DNA from 4 places in the Streptomyces sp. NPDC004752 genome. Region 1 is predicted to be linked to each of the others. Evidence: riboswitches for the same ligand, from Rfam matches in the RefSeq annotation. Region 1 holds a riboswitch; each other region holds the start of a gene.
The links. Region 1 has a riboswitch for cyclic di-AMP ahead of ACWEKM_RS22620 (NlpC/P60 family protein). Riboswitches for the same ligand answer to the same signal wherever they lie in the genome.

Region 1 (3,420 bases):
TCCCAGTCCTTGAAGGCCCCGGTGCCCTTGACGTTGCCGGTGCCGTCGAGGGCGGTGCGTTCGGTGCGCAGGCCGACGACCTTGCCGTCCGCGCCGAGGAGCTGCGTCGGCGACTCGAAGAAGTGCAGGAACAGCTTGTGCGGCCGGTCGCCGACGTCGCGGATCGCCCAGTTCTCCAGCGTCTTGGCGACCATGTCGGCCTGCTTGTTACCGCGCCGGGTCGCGATCGAGCCCTCGTCGTAGTCGATGTCCTCGGGGTCGACGATGACCTCGATGTTCGGGGAGTGGTCCAGCTCGCGCAGCTCCATCGGGCTGAACTTCGCCTGGGCCGGGCCGCGTCGGCCGAAGACGTGGATCTCCCGGGCCCTGTTGGCCCGCAGACCGTCGTACACGTTCGGCGGGATCTCCGTCGGCAGCAGCTCGTCCGCCGTCTTGGCCAGGATGCGGGCCACGTCCAGGGCGACGTTGCCGACGCCGAGCACGGCCACCTTCTCGGCCTCCAGGGGCCAGGTGCGCGGCACGTCCGGGTGGCCGTCGTACCAGGAGACGAAGTCGGCGGCGCCGTACGAGCCGTCCAGGTCGATGCCCGGCACGCGCAGGTCGCGGTCGGCCGTCGCACCGGTCGAGAAGATCACGGCGTCGTAGAACGCGCGCAGGTCGTCGAGGCTGATGTCGCTCGGATAGTCGACGTTGCCGAACAGCCGGATCTGCGGCTTGTCGAGCACCTGGTGCAGGGCCGTGACGATGCCCTTGATGCGCGGGTGGTCGGGAGCGACGCCGTACCGGATCAGGCCGAAGGGCGCGGGCATCCGCTCGAAGAGGTCTATGGAGACGCCGGGTTCGGCCGCCACCTCGGATTTGAGCAGGGCGTCGGCGGCGTAGATCCCGGCGGGGCCGGCTCCGACGATGGCTACCCGCAGGGGGCGCGGCATGATCAGGTTCCCTTCGAGTGACGATGAGCGACTCGAACGGGAAGCCTAAACTAAGGCAGACCTAAGTCGGTACGCGGGTCCGGTCTATAACGTCATAAGGCGATCTTATGTGTTGCCGGGCGGCTGCCGGGAGCGGCTGGTCAGGGGCGGTTGGTCAGGGGCGGAGTGCGGTCCGCATGCCGGGGCGGCTCGGGCGGCGCGCCTGTGGCACCGTCGTCCACGGCGACGCCGAACGCCGTGCCGCCGCCCGGCCGGACGGTATGGCGGGCCGTCGGACGGGCGGCGAAACGCCTGGTTCATGACGCGCGGCACGACCACCGACATGATCGCCAATATGACCGCCGACATGACCACCATGCACAGTCCGGCCCGCTTGGCGGTCGACCCCGTGGGCGTCGGCCCGGGGTCACGCGGGCCGTATCACCCGGTGGATCGCCGACTCCCCGGCGCCGAAGATCGACTCCTCGCGGACGGCCGACCCCGGGCCCGGGGCGTGCACCATCATGGCGTTGCCGACGTAGAGGCCGACGTGGCTGTCGTCGTCGAAGAAGAAGACGAGGTCGCCGTCCCGGATGCCGGTGAGCGCGACCGGGGTGCCCGCGTGGACCTGCTCCTGCGCCGAACGCGGCAGGGACACCCCGGCGGCCTTCCAGGCGGCCCGGGTGAGGCTGGCGTGGTCGTACGAGCCGGGCCCGGTCGCACCCCAGACACACGGCCGTCCGATCTGCGCCCGGGCGAAGGCCACGGCCTGTGCGCCCCGGCCGCCGCTTCCCGCGGGAACGGAGGAACCGGTGTCGGTCAGCGCGTCGGCGGCGAAGGCCCCTGTGCCGACGGGGGAGTCGAAGGACATGCCCGTCTCCGGTCGGGGCACGCCCATCTCCGGTCGGGGTACGCCCGTCTCCGGTCGGGGTACGCCTGTCTCCAGCCCGGGCATGCCCGTCTCCGGCCGGGGCTCGGCCGCCGGAGCCGACGGCCGCACGGCGTACCGGGTCAGCAACTCGCGTGCCGCGGCCAGCCTGCGGCGGTTGCTCTCCTTGGACTCGGCCGGTGAGGGCCTGCGCGGACCGGCGGCGGGCGCGGGCAGCGCCCTGGGCGCGTCGGGTGCCCGCCGCTCCCCGGTCCCGGCGGGCAGCGCGGCGGCGGGGCCGACGGTCGGCTCGGGGAGGGAGCGACCGGCAGGCTCCGGTGTCGGGCCGCTGGGCAGCGCCGGTGCCGAACCGGACGGCAGCGCCGGCGGCGAGCCGCCGGTCAGTTCCGCGACGGCACGGGCGGTCGGTCCGGCGGCCAGCTCGGGCACGGGACGGCTCGCCGCCCCCCGTCCGCCGTCCGGTCCACCGTCCCGCCCGGGGGAGTCGGGGCGGGCCCCGGCCGGTGGCTGCGGCATCCGGTCGGCCGGGAGTACGGCCGGAACGGTCGGCCCCAGCTTGGCGCGCGCCGCGTCGAACCACTGCCGGGCGACCTCGTCGAGGGCGGGATCGCCAGGCCCGCCCGGCCGCTTGCGCAGCGGGACGCCGCGCGTCCGCGTCCTGGCGGTCATCGCACGCGTCGCGTTGAAGTTCCCGGTGGCGTTCTCGGCCTGGTCGTAGAGGCTGTCGATCCGTTGCCGGACCTCGTCGCGGCTCTCCGGCGCCATGGGCGACGCACTCCTTCCGTACTCCGCCTACCGGGTTAGCTGTCGGGTTCGGGCGGTCGGCTCCGGAAGGTGTGCCCTACGGCCCTCGCCCCACGGGACAGCCGGGCCGATTCACCCCATCGTCGGTTGGGTCCCCGGCTCCGGTCGCCTCGGCGGCCACTGGACTCGGCGGCAGCCACGCGGCCCGGCGGGGTTCGCCGGGGGGACCGGGCGGCCTGGGCGTCAACCTAGCCAACATGTGTCCCTCGTGTGAAGGTTGAAGCGCGGAATGCCCGATACGTCTGTGTGGAATAGGCCGGAACTCGGCCGTCAGAGCCCGACGATGACGATCGCGGTGTCGTCGGTGGCGCCCCCGGCGGGAGCAACTCCCGCAGCACGGCGTTGTGTCGAGAGCTTCCGGGTCGGCGTCGCGGTGGCGGCCCAGGGACTCGGCGAGGCGGGCCGGACCGGCGTCGATGTCCTCGCGGCGCCGCTCGACCGGTTCGTCGGTGTACCGCACCAGGCAGCCCGTCGGTGTACCGCACCAGGCCGGCGCCGAGGCCGAATTCCCGGCCGTGCCCGACCGCGTCGCCGACCGACACCCCGCCGCGGTCGGTGCATGAGCCGCGCCGGGCGCCGTTTGCGCGCGGGAGTCCCGCCACGGCAGGGTGCGGGACGTGGCTACCTTGCTGATCGTGCATCACACCCCGTCGCCGCACTGCCAGGCGATGTTCGAGGCCGTCGTGGCGGGCGCCACGACACCGGAGATCGAGGGCGTACGGGTGGTACGGCGGGCCGCGCTGTCCGCGACCGCGAGCGATGTCCTGGCCGCGGACGGGTATCTGCTCGGCACCCCGGCGAACCTCGGCTATCTGT
Region 2 (3,420 bases), on a different contig from region 1:
AGCGGCGCGACGATCTGTGGTGTGCGCCCATCAGCAAGGTGCTGCTGCGCCACCCCGCCCTGTCCGACGACGAGTTGGCGGTGACGGCGCGCTCGGTCGTGGGCTCCCTGACGACCGTCACCATGTCGGGGCCCGGGACCGTCGAGCTTCAGCCGTGCGGCATCACCAAGGCCACCGGTCTGGCGCTGGCCGCCGAGCACCTCCGGCTGGCCCCCGAGCGGGCCGTCGCCTTCGGTGACATGCCGAACGACATCCCGATGTTCGACTGGGCCGCCCACGGGGTGGCGATGGCCGGCGCCCACCCCGAACTCAAGGCGATGGCCGACGAGATCACCTTGTCGAACGAGGACGACGGCGTGGCCGTCGTCCTCGAAAGACTGTTTCCGTGAAGGGTGCGTCAGTAGGCGCCGAAGACGTTGTCGATCGAGCCGTAGCGCTTGGCGGCGTAGTTGCAGGCGGCCGTGATGTTGGCGACCGGGTCGTAGATGTCGTACGACGTGCCTGCCACGTGGTAGGCGTTGAACGTGGGGTCGATCACCTGGAGCAGGCCCTTGGACGGTATGCCCTTCCGGGCGTTGGAGTCCCAGAGGTTGATGGCCCGCGGGTTGCCCGAGGACTCGCGCATGATGTTGCGGTGGATGCCGTTGTAGGTCCCTGGGATGTGCTTCTCCGCCATGATCGCGAGCGACTCGCGGATCCAGCCGTCGAGGTTGTTCGGGTACCCGGCGAGTGTCGTGGCGGTCGTCGCCACGGTCCCGGGAGTGGCCGCGTGGGCGCCGGTGGCGCCGAGGAGCGGCAGGGCGAGCAGCGCGGCGCCGGTGCCGGCCACGGCGAGGGTGCGAGCGAGGCGGTTGATGCGGGGACGGCGGTTCTGAGCGGCAGCAGACATGGCGATGTTCCTCTCCGGCGCCTACGAGGTGAGCTGTCGGGTTCGGGCGGGGGAGATGCCCGGCCGGGCCGCCGAAAGGCGACTCGACTTCACCCCTAGCCGGTCCGGCCGGCTGTGCCGTCCGGACCGGCGATCTACCTGGGTCCCCCGTTCCTGCCGTGCGAAATATGGTTCGTCGATGGGTCATGACGGGTGGCGGCAGGATTCGGCGTCCACCCGACTGGCCCGGAAGCTATGCGACCGCACATGTCGGAAACAAGTGGTGGATTCACATCTCATACCGATTGACGTGCGATTGAGACGTATGAGTCGCTTGATCCTTTGCGATTGCCAAGCATCAACTGGGCATCGGGGGAGGGGTGGTGAGGGTTGTGGGCGGGGTGTCGCACGATGGTAAAGGGTGACTCAAGTCACTCCCCCTGAAGGTCAAGTACATTCGGCATCAAGGGGAATTGAAATACCAATAGCGGCAAATCGGGCACTTCGCCCCCATGGGGCGCGGAATTCGTTTTTCGCTCGGAGTGGGAGTGGGAGAGGGAGTGGGAGTGGGAGTGGGCCAACAGTGGATCGTTCCCGGCGCTCGTGTACGTCTTCGATGCGTCCTCGGCCCACTCCACACCGTCCGGGTACGCGCGCGTGCCCCCGCCGCACGGGGCGAGCTCCACCCGCCACTCGTCCTCGGTGGCGTCTCGTACCACCAGCCGCCTCGGGTGTGGCTCGTCCAGCGTGACGGACTCGCCCGCGCGCAGCGGCTCGGCCTGCGGGGCTCCCCGAAGACGGCCATCGGGGCCGACGTCACCGCCCGCACCGGGAGTTCGCGCGAGCTGCCGCGAAGGCGTGGCCGGCGCCGCCCAGTTCGGCGGTCGCATCCTCCGTGTCGCCCGGTGGCCAAGGGGTCGCCTTCTTGCGGCCGGGCGGCGCCGTGGCCGACCGGGCGGAAGCGGCCCGCGTCCACGCGGGTGGGCAGAGGTGGGCGCGCCAGGGCCGGGGCACTCTGGAGGCCGTACGCGACGCTCGTCACGTTGGGGACGGCCAGGCGGGCTCGCCGACCCCGCGGGCCTGGGGGCCGGTCCGGTCCGGTCCGGGGTCGCGGGCGGGAGTCGGCGACGTACGCGCGCAGGAGTGGCTCGGACGCCACCGGGCGCGTGTCGGCCGCGCCGTGAGGCGAGCCGGACGTGGAGCCGTCGGGAGGGCCGGAGGCGGAGCCGTGGGAAGAACCGGACGGCGACCCGCCCGCCTAGCCGGTGTCGCCGGTCAGGGCCTCCAGACGCGTCGTCCAGACGGCCTGCCAGGAGTCGTCGGCGTACCGCGGGTCGGGTCGGGCGGGACGGCGGCGGTGGTGAGTGCCGCGGCGGAACGGGCGTGCAGGCGGGCCGCGAGAACCGAGCCCCCGGGGCCGGACCCTTCGTTCTCGTGCCGGTCGTCGGTGCAGCCGTGTCCCGCGTACCAGGGGTGCCGCTGGGCGTCGCGCGCTGCGGTCCGGTCGGTGCGGCGGTCCGGGGTGTACTCAAGGAGGGGCCGGTACGGGGCGGTCCGTCAGGGGGCGCCACACGCGCGCGTACAGCCGCGTCCCGTCGGCGAGGGCGACCCAGAGGTCCGTGTGATCCGGGTGAGCGGTTTCGTGAGGGAAGGATGTGACGTACGGATGTGCATGAGCGACGTTCCGGAGCATTGGCGGGGCAAAAGGTGTCATATCTCCTTGAGTGGCCGAATGTCGGGTTGTATCAGGGGATGGGCAATATGCCGGTCGTGATCCGATACCACCCGGCCTGGACGGTGGGCGCTATCGGTGATCGAAACCTGACCGGATACGCTGACTTGAGTGATGGCAGCGACCTATCGACAAACCGTGTAATCGCCAGCAGGCAGCAGCAGACAGGAGACCCCTCGTGACCGTCGTCGGGCCGTTCGGGCTGAGCGTGCGGGACCAGGCTCTCGAAGCCGATGTCCAGGCCGGATTGGCGGCTGTCGAGGAAGGCTTGCTCGAAGCCACCAAGAGCGAGGTGCCGTTCATCACGGGGGCCGCGCAGCACCTGGTGCGGGCGGGCGGCAAGCGGTTCCGCCCGCTGCTCGTGATGCTCGCCGCGCAGTTCGGTGACCCGTACGCGCCCGGGGTCGTGCCGTCGGCCGTGGTGGTGGAGCTGACCCACTTGGCGACGCTGTACCACGACGACGTGATGGACGAGGCTGCCGTACGACGCGGGGTGGACAGCGCGAACACCCGCTGGGGCAACTCGGTCGCGGTCCTGACCGGCGACTTCCTGTTCGCCCGCGCCTCGCAGATCCTCGCCGACCTCGGTCCCGAGGCGGTCCGGGTGCAGGCCGTCGCGTTCGAGAGGCTGGTCACCGGGCAGATCCTGGAGACGGCCGGGCCCTCGGACGGCCGGGACCCGGTCGAGCACTACCTGGACGTGCTCGCCGGCAAGACGGGCTCGCTGGTCGCGGTGTCGTGCCGGTTCGGGGCGATGATGTCCGGCGCCGACGACACAGTCGTGGATGTGCTCACGCAGTACGGCGAGCGGCTGGGCGTC
Region 3 (3,420 bases), on a different contig from region 1:
GGGCTGCGCACTCTGCCCGTGGAGTTCACGCCTGCCCGGTAATCAACCGGAGCGGGCGGTTCCCGGGTTGCCCGCCGGAAGCGGAAGATGACTGACCCTCAAGTCTGTGATCTTTACGTGATCTGCGCGGCATTAACTTGTGACAGGTGATCGTATGCCTATACGTTCACCCATCGGCGCGGTGCCCCGGCGTGGCCTGCCGCGCCGGTCAGTGCTGTCGCGCGAAAGGCTTCCGTATGCTCTCCGGGAACGGTCGTCACCGTCGACCCCGTCAGGCTCCGGCCTTTGTCGTCGCGGCCGGAGTCACCGGCTCCGCGATCGCCATCCCGCTGCTCGGCGCCACCGGCGCGAACGCCGCCGACGGCACCACATGGGACCGGGTGGCCGAGTGCGAGAGCGGCGGCTCGTGGAGCGCCAGCTTCGGCAACGGGTACTTCGGCGGACTGCAGATCTCGCAGCAGGACTGGGGCAAGTACGGCGGTCTTGAGTATGCGACGACCCCGGACCAGGCCAGTCGTTCGCAGCAGATAGCCGTCGCCGAGAAGATCCTCGCCGACCAGGGCACCACCCCGTGGGCGACCTGTGCCCGGCTCTCCGGGCTCACCTCGAAGTCGGGCTCCGTCGGCGTCGACACCGGCATGGGGGACGGCCGTTCGTCCGGTACGAAGGACTCCGGAGCCGCTTCCGGTTCGTCGGGTTCACAGGGTTCACCCGAATCCCCCGAGTCGCCGGGATCGGCCGACTCGTCTGGATCATCTGGCTCATCTGGATCATTCGGCTTGTCCGACTCGTCCTCATCCTCGTCCTCGACCTCATCCGCTGGTTCGTCCTCGTCCTCCGGCCCGTCCTCATCCCCTGACTCGTCGGATGTCGACCCGGACGCCTCGCCGTTCGCCTCTCCCTCGCCGAGCGCGAGCGCCAGTGTGAGTGCGAGCCGCGGTGCGACGGACGGGAGTACGGGAGCCGCCGAGCCCGGCGGGTCGGCCTCGTCCGACCCCGGCGCCGGGCCGGAGGGCGACTCGCCCACGGAGGCGCCCAAGTCCGACCCCTCGGGCAACTCCTCGCGAAGTGGCGGTTCTTGGAGCCTGGTCGACACCGGCTCCCTGAACGGCGGTCGCCATCGGGGCGACAGCGCGGATGAAAGCAGGGCAAGCGGGGCAAGTGGCCGGGTGTCGGGCTCGTCCGGTCGGCATGCCTACACCGTCCGCGTCGGCGACACCCTCGCCTCCATCGCCGACTCCCGTGGCGTGGACGGCGGATGGCGTGCGCTCTATGCCGCCAACGAGAAGGCCATCGGTGCCGACCCGAACCACATCGCCCCCGGTCAGACCCTGGAAGTCGGGACCGAAACGGGCGAAAAGTAGCGGGAGTTGGCGTCCCGCTTCGGGCTCAATGTCCGGTTTGGTGAAAGTGTGGGATGAGTCTCAGAAGCCCTGATCGTCTTTGAAATTCCGCCGATCGCGTGGCTACGGTCAGGACCGTTCGCCACCGCGAGCCCCGGCTGCCGCAACGCCTAGTCCTGCCAGCGGCCGTCCGGGAACAGCCGTCGCGTCAAGCGCCGTAGGCAGGAGCGGGGGACCCAAGGTAAGTGCCGCGCCGGTCGGTTGACCGAAGCGGCTCGGGGTGAAGTCGCGCCTCCACAGGGAGGTGCGGCCGGGCAACTCAACCGGCCCGAACCCGACAGCTCACCTCGCAGGCGTCGGTGAGGGGATCCATCCATGCTGTTTTCCGGCAAGGGCAAGCACCGTCGTCCGTCCAAGGCCACCCGCGTGGTGGCACTCGCCGGTGTCACCGGCGCCGCCGTCGCCGCCCCGCTGATGGCGGCCGGCAACGCCTCCGCCGCCACCGCCTCCGAGTGGGACGCCGTCGCCCAGTGCGAGTCCGGCGGCAACTGGTCCATCAACACCGGCAACGGCTACTACGGCGGCCTGCAGTTCTCGGCCTCCACCTGGGCCGCATACGGCGGCACTCAGTACGCGGCCACCGCCGACAAGGCCGGCAAGGCACAGCAGATAGCGATCGCCGAGAAGGTCCTCGCCGGCCAGGGCAAGGGCGCCTGGCCGGTCTGCGGCAAGGGCCTGTCGAGCGCCTCCTACTCCGGCGGCTCCGCATCCGGCGGCGGTGCCGACACCGGCTCCTCGAACACCACCACCGGCAGCGGTTCCTCGAACGCCCCCACGGACACCGGCTCCTCGAACGCCGGCGCCGACCGCTCCACCGAGCGGCAGGCGGCCTCCCGCTCCGCCGACCGCCCGGCCGCGAGCAAGACCGTCACCACCCCGACCGGCAAGAAGGTCAAGAAGGGCGATGGCGAGTACAAGGTCGTCAAGGGCGACACCCTCAGCTCGATCGCCGAGCAGCACGGCGTGAAGGGCGGCTGGCAGAAGCTGTTCCAGCTGAACAAGGACATCATCGAGAACGCCGACCTCATCTACCCGGGCCAGCAACTGCACCTGAAGTGACAGCCGGACGGTAGTCCGGGCACGGCTCCGACTCCGGCCCCGGTCACGGCCGCGACCCCGGCTACGACCCTGGCTTCGGCTACGACCCTGGCCCCGACCCCCGGCCCGGCCGCGCCCTCCCCCGTAGCGGGTGCCCCGGGCCCGCCCCCGTCCCCACGGGCTCCCCGCCCCGGCGCGTTCTCCCCCGTACGCGCCGGGGCGGGGTCTTTCTGCCCCGCCCCCTTCCCGGCCTGCTCCTTCTGCTCCTTCCGGCCGTCACCGTTTCCCGGCCTGCTCCTTCTGCTTCTCGCGGCCGCTCCGATGTCCGGCCCGCCCTCTCCGCTTCTCCCGGCCCGCCCCCACGTCCCGGCTCGGCTCCCTCCGCTTCTCCCGGCCCGCCCCCTTCCCGGCCCGCTCCCTCGGCCCGCCCCATGTCCAGCCCCGCCCCAGGCCCGCCCAGGCCGCCCCTCTCAGCCCCAACGGCCCCACCCTTTGTTCCGTTCGGAAACAATGTGTACCGTCAGCCTGTCGTCACCCTGTCCACGGGGCGGTCGGCGATCGGCCGGGGGCCCCGGGCCGGTTAGGCTCTAGTCGCAAGGCGCACAGCCCCGCACTTCCAGCGTCACATTCCAAGAAGGAGATGCTCGTGCCGTCCATCGACGTCGTCGTAGCCCGGGAAATCCTGGACTCCCGAGGCAATCCCACGGTCGAGGTCGAGGTCGGCCTCGACGACGGCAGCACGGGTCGTGCCGCCGTCCCGTCCGGCGCCTCCACCGGCGCCTTCGAGGCCATCGAGCTGCGCGACGGTGACCCCAACCGCTACCAGGGCAAGGGCGTCGAGAAGGCCGTCCTCGCCGTCATCGAGCAGATCGGCCCGGAGCTGGTCGGCTACGACGCCACCGAGCAGCGCCTGATCGACCAGGCCATGTTCGACCTGGACGCCACCGACAACAAGGGCTCGCTCGGCGCCAACGCCATC
Region 4 (3,420 bases), on a different contig from region 1:
GGTGAGCGGCCGTCAGTCGAGCAGCCGCTCGCGCAGCCGCTCCCGGGTCCCCGGTGCCAGCCCCAACCCCTGTTCCAGATAGGCGTCGACACCGCCCCAGGTCTGCTCGATGGTCTCCTCGGCCGCCGTCAGATACTCGGCGCGCGCGTCGAAGAGCGGGCTGAGCAGTTCCATGACCTCGGGCGTGTACGCGGTGTCCGCGCTGCCGCTGCGGCGCACCCGGTAGCGGCGGTGCTTGGCGTTCGACTCCAGATAGTCGGTCAGGATCGCCTCGCGTTCCACGCCCAGGGCGAGCAGCGTCACGGCAATGGACAGGCCCGCGCGGTCCTTGCCCGCCGCGCAGTGCATCAGGGCTGGGACGCTGTCCTCGGCCAGCGCGTGCAGCACCCGGGAGTGCTCGGCGGTGCGCTCCGCGATGATCGAGCGGTACGAGACGACCATCCGGTTCGCGGCCTTGCCGTCGCCGAGGAGCTGCCGCAGTTGGCCGATGTCGCCGTCGCGGACCATCGTCCAGAACTCGGCGCCGTCCGCCGGGTCGGTCAGCGGCAGATTGACGTTGCGCACGCCGGGCAGTTCGACGTCCGGACCCTCCAGCTTCTGGTCGGCCGCGTTGCGGAAGTCGAAGATCGTGTGCAGGCCCAGGGAGGAGAGGAACGCGGCGTCGGTCTCGGTCGCGTGCGCCAGGTGGCCGCTGCGGAACAGCACCCCGCGGCGCACCCGCCGACCGTCCGCGGTCGGCAGTCCGCCCACGTCACGGAAGTTGCGCACACCGGCCAGTTCGGGTTCGGTCGACGGGACCTGCTGCGTCACGGAGGCTCCTCGCGGTCGGACCCCGCGACGCGGTTCGCCGGCGGGCATGTCGTCGACCCTACGACATGGTTTTCCCATGGCGACGAGTTGTCCACAGGCGTTGCCACCAAGGCCCGCCGCCCTTGACGATGCGGAGACGTGAGCGAGTCTGTGGGCAGTTGTGAGGAGCGCGGTGCAGTACCCGCGCGGGGACGAGGCCGTGGTTGCGTACCGGGCTCCGCGGTGGCCTGGATGTGACGGTTCTTCTACTGTGTCGCGTCCAGCCCTTCTGTCGGAGTTGCCCGCTTATGTGGTGAGGGGCGTGAGGAGCGTCATACCTGTGACGGTGCGTTGTCCGTCATGTTCACGTAATACGCCTTCTCCTCGCGGGAATTGAGCAGGCACACCACATCCAAATGCACGGACGGTGACCGGGAATTCCGGCAACGGATCAAGTAAAAAGCGCACCAAGTGAAGCGGCTCCTTGTCCGTTTGCATCCTGCTCCCTTACGTTCGCCACCCATCCGGACGGACCGCCGAATCCTGCCGCCGCCCGGATCCCGGACACCCACCCACCCGTGCCCGGCAGGAGCGGGGGACCCACCAGGCGCGACTGCCTGTCCCGGTCTCCGGGACGGCTAGGGGTGAAGCCGCGCTGCGCGCGGCCGGGCAACTCCAGCCCGAACCCGACAGCTCACCTCGTAGGCGCCGGAGAGGAATTCGCCATGCCCGCGAAGGGTAAGCACCGTCGTCCCAAGTCCCAGCGACTCACCCGCCGCATCGCCGCCGTCGGAACGGGTGGTGCCGCGCTGGCCCTGCCGTTCATCGGCGCCGCCGGGGCGCACGCCGCCACCCCCGAGACGGCGCCCGGCGCCGCCGCGCAGCAGCCCGTGCGGTCCGTGGCCGGCGTCGCCGAGAAGAAGACGGCCGCCGAGGACTCCGGCACCCGGACATACTCGGTGCGGCCGGGCGACTGGCTCGCCAAGATCGCCGAGGAGCAGCACATCGGCGGCGGTTGGCAGCGGATCTACCAGGACAACCGCGAGGCCATCGGCGGCAACCCGTCGCTGATCCACCCGGGCCTGAAGCTCACGCTCGGCGAGCGGGCCGTGGCGGGGAGCGGCTCCTCGTCCGTCGAGCCCTCGTCCGCGAAGTCGTCGTTCGCCGAGTCCCTACAGTCGCCATCGGTGCCGTCGCCGTCGCCGTCGTCGGACATGTCGACCGAGAGCGCTCCGGTCGCCCAGCACACCGACGCCGCCAACGCCGCCGACACGGCCGCCTCCACCGGCTACGGCCTGCCGGTCGACGGCGCCCGCATCGGGACCCCCTACCGCGCGGCAGGCAGCATGTGGTCCAGCGGCTACCACACCGGTGTCGACTTCGTCGTCCCGACCGGCACCGCGCTCAAGGCGGTCGGCGCGGGCACGGTCGTCTCCGCGGGCTGGGGCGGCGCCTACGGCAACCAGGTGGTCGTCAAGCTCGACGACGGCCACTACGCGCAGTACGCCCATCTGTCGCAGCTGTCCGTCTCGGCCGGCCAGACCGTGACCCCGGGCCAGCAGGTCGGCCTGTCCGGCGCGACCGGCAATGTGACGGGCCCGCACCTGCACTTCGAGATCCGCACCACGCCGAACTACGGCTCGGACGTGGACCCGCTCGCCTATCTCCGCTCGCACGGCGTCACCGTCTGACGACCACGGCGCCCCCCTGCACACCCGAAGGCCGGACCCCGATCCCCGGGCCCGGCCTTCGGCATACCCGCGGCGTATGCGTCCGGCGGGTCCGCCAGGGGGCTCGTCGGCGGGTCCGTCGGCGGGTCCGGTAACTCACCGGCCAACACCCGTGCTCTGTGGCCTATTCCCACATCGGGAAACTCTTCGAGAGTGTCCTATCTCACCGTTCGTCAATCCCTTCCTACGATCGCGTAGGTCACATCGGAAGGGGAATCATGGCCCGACGTGGCAGACGATTCGAAGAGTGACAACACAGCTGTGATCGGGTCGTACGTGGCGGTGGGGGACAGCTTCACCGAGGGCGTCGGCGACCCCGGCCCCGACGGGGCGTTCGTCGGCTGGGCCGACCGGTTCGCGGTCCTGCTCGCGGACCGCCGGCCCGAGGACGACTTCCGGTACACCAATCTCGCCGTGCGCGGGAGGCTGCTCGACCAGATCGTGGCCGAGCAGATCCCGCGGGCGGTCGAACTGGCGCCGGATCTCGTCTCCTTCTGCGCGGGCGGCAATGACATCCTCCGTCCCGGCACCGACCCGGACGAGGTGGCGGAGCGCTTCGAGCGGGCCGTGGCCAAGCTCACCTCGGCGGTCGGCACCGTGCTGGTGACGACCGGCTTCGACACCCGTGGTGTGCCCGTGCTCAAGCATCTGCGCGGCAGGATCGCCACCTACAACGGGCATGTCCGGGCCATCGCCGACCAGTACGGCTGCCCTGTGCTCGACCTGTGGTCCCTGAAGGCCGTGCAGGACCGCCGGGCCTGGGACGACGACCGGATCCACCTCTCGCCCGAGGGGCACACGCGCGTAGCGCTGCGGGCCGGTCAGGCCCTCGGCGTCGGGGTTCCGGCCGACCCGGAACAGCCCTGGCCGCCGCTCCCGTCCCGCGGCACCCTCGAAGTGC

Region 2: another riboswitch for cyclic di-AMP. It lies ahead of ACWEKM_RS03650 (transglycosylase SLT domain-containing protein); the one in region 1 lies ahead of ACWEKM_RS22620 (NlpC/P60 family protein).
Region 3: another riboswitch for cyclic di-AMP. It lies ahead of ACWEKM_RS16870 (transglycosylase family protein); the one in region 1 lies ahead of ACWEKM_RS22620 (NlpC/P60 family protein).
Region 4: another riboswitch for cyclic di-AMP. It lies ahead of ACWEKM_RS24000 (M23 family metallopeptidase); the one in region 1 lies ahead of ACWEKM_RS22620 (NlpC/P60 family protein).

The regions. Positions count from the first base shown of each region.
Region 1 is NZ_JBSGBN010000053.1:49,164-52,583, forward strand. Features, by position in the region: gene ACWEKM_RS22615 (FAD-dependent oxidoreductase) at 1-932, opposite strand, end outside; gene ACWEKM_RS22620 (NlpC/P60 family protein) at 1,339-2,565, opposite strand; cyclic di-AMP (ydaO/yuaA leader) riboswitch at 2,575-2,746, opposite strand; partial or broken gene ACWEKM_RS22625 (protein phosphatase) at 2,875-3,067, opposite strand; gene ACWEKM_RS22630 (flavodoxin family protein) at 3,222-3,420, shown strand, end outside.
Region 2 is NZ_JBSGBN010000005.1:43,936-47,355, reverse strand. Features, by position in the region: gene ACWEKM_RS03655 (HAD family hydrolase) at 1-389, shown strand, start outside; gene ACWEKM_RS03650 (transglycosylase SLT domain-containing protein) at 398-889, opposite strand; cyclic di-AMP (ydaO/yuaA leader) riboswitch at 893-1,077, opposite strand; gene ACWEKM_RS03645 (polyprenyl synthetase family protein) at 2,779-3,420, shown strand, end outside.
Region 3 is NZ_JBSGBN010000035.1:1,367-4,786, forward strand. Features, by position in the region: gene ACWEKM_RS16860 (cytochrome P450 family protein) at 1-42, shown strand, start outside; gene ACWEKM_RS16865 (transglycosylase family protein) at 237-1,364, shown strand; cyclic di-AMP (ydaO/yuaA leader) riboswitch at 1,547-1,714, shown strand; gene ACWEKM_RS16870 (transglycosylase family protein) at 1,719-2,462, shown strand; gene eno (phosphopyruvate hydratase) at 3,082-3,420, shown strand, end outside.
Region 4 is NZ_JBSGBN010000059.1:4,286-7,705, forward strand. Features, by position in the region: gene ACWEKM_RS23995 (tyrosine-protein phosphatase) at 13-810, opposite strand; cyclic di-AMP (ydaO/yuaA leader) riboswitch at 1,353-1,510, shown strand; gene ACWEKM_RS24000 (M23 family metallopeptidase) at 1,515-2,480, shown strand; gene ACWEKM_RS24005 (SGNH/GDSL hydrolase family protein) at 2,781-3,420, shown strand, end outside.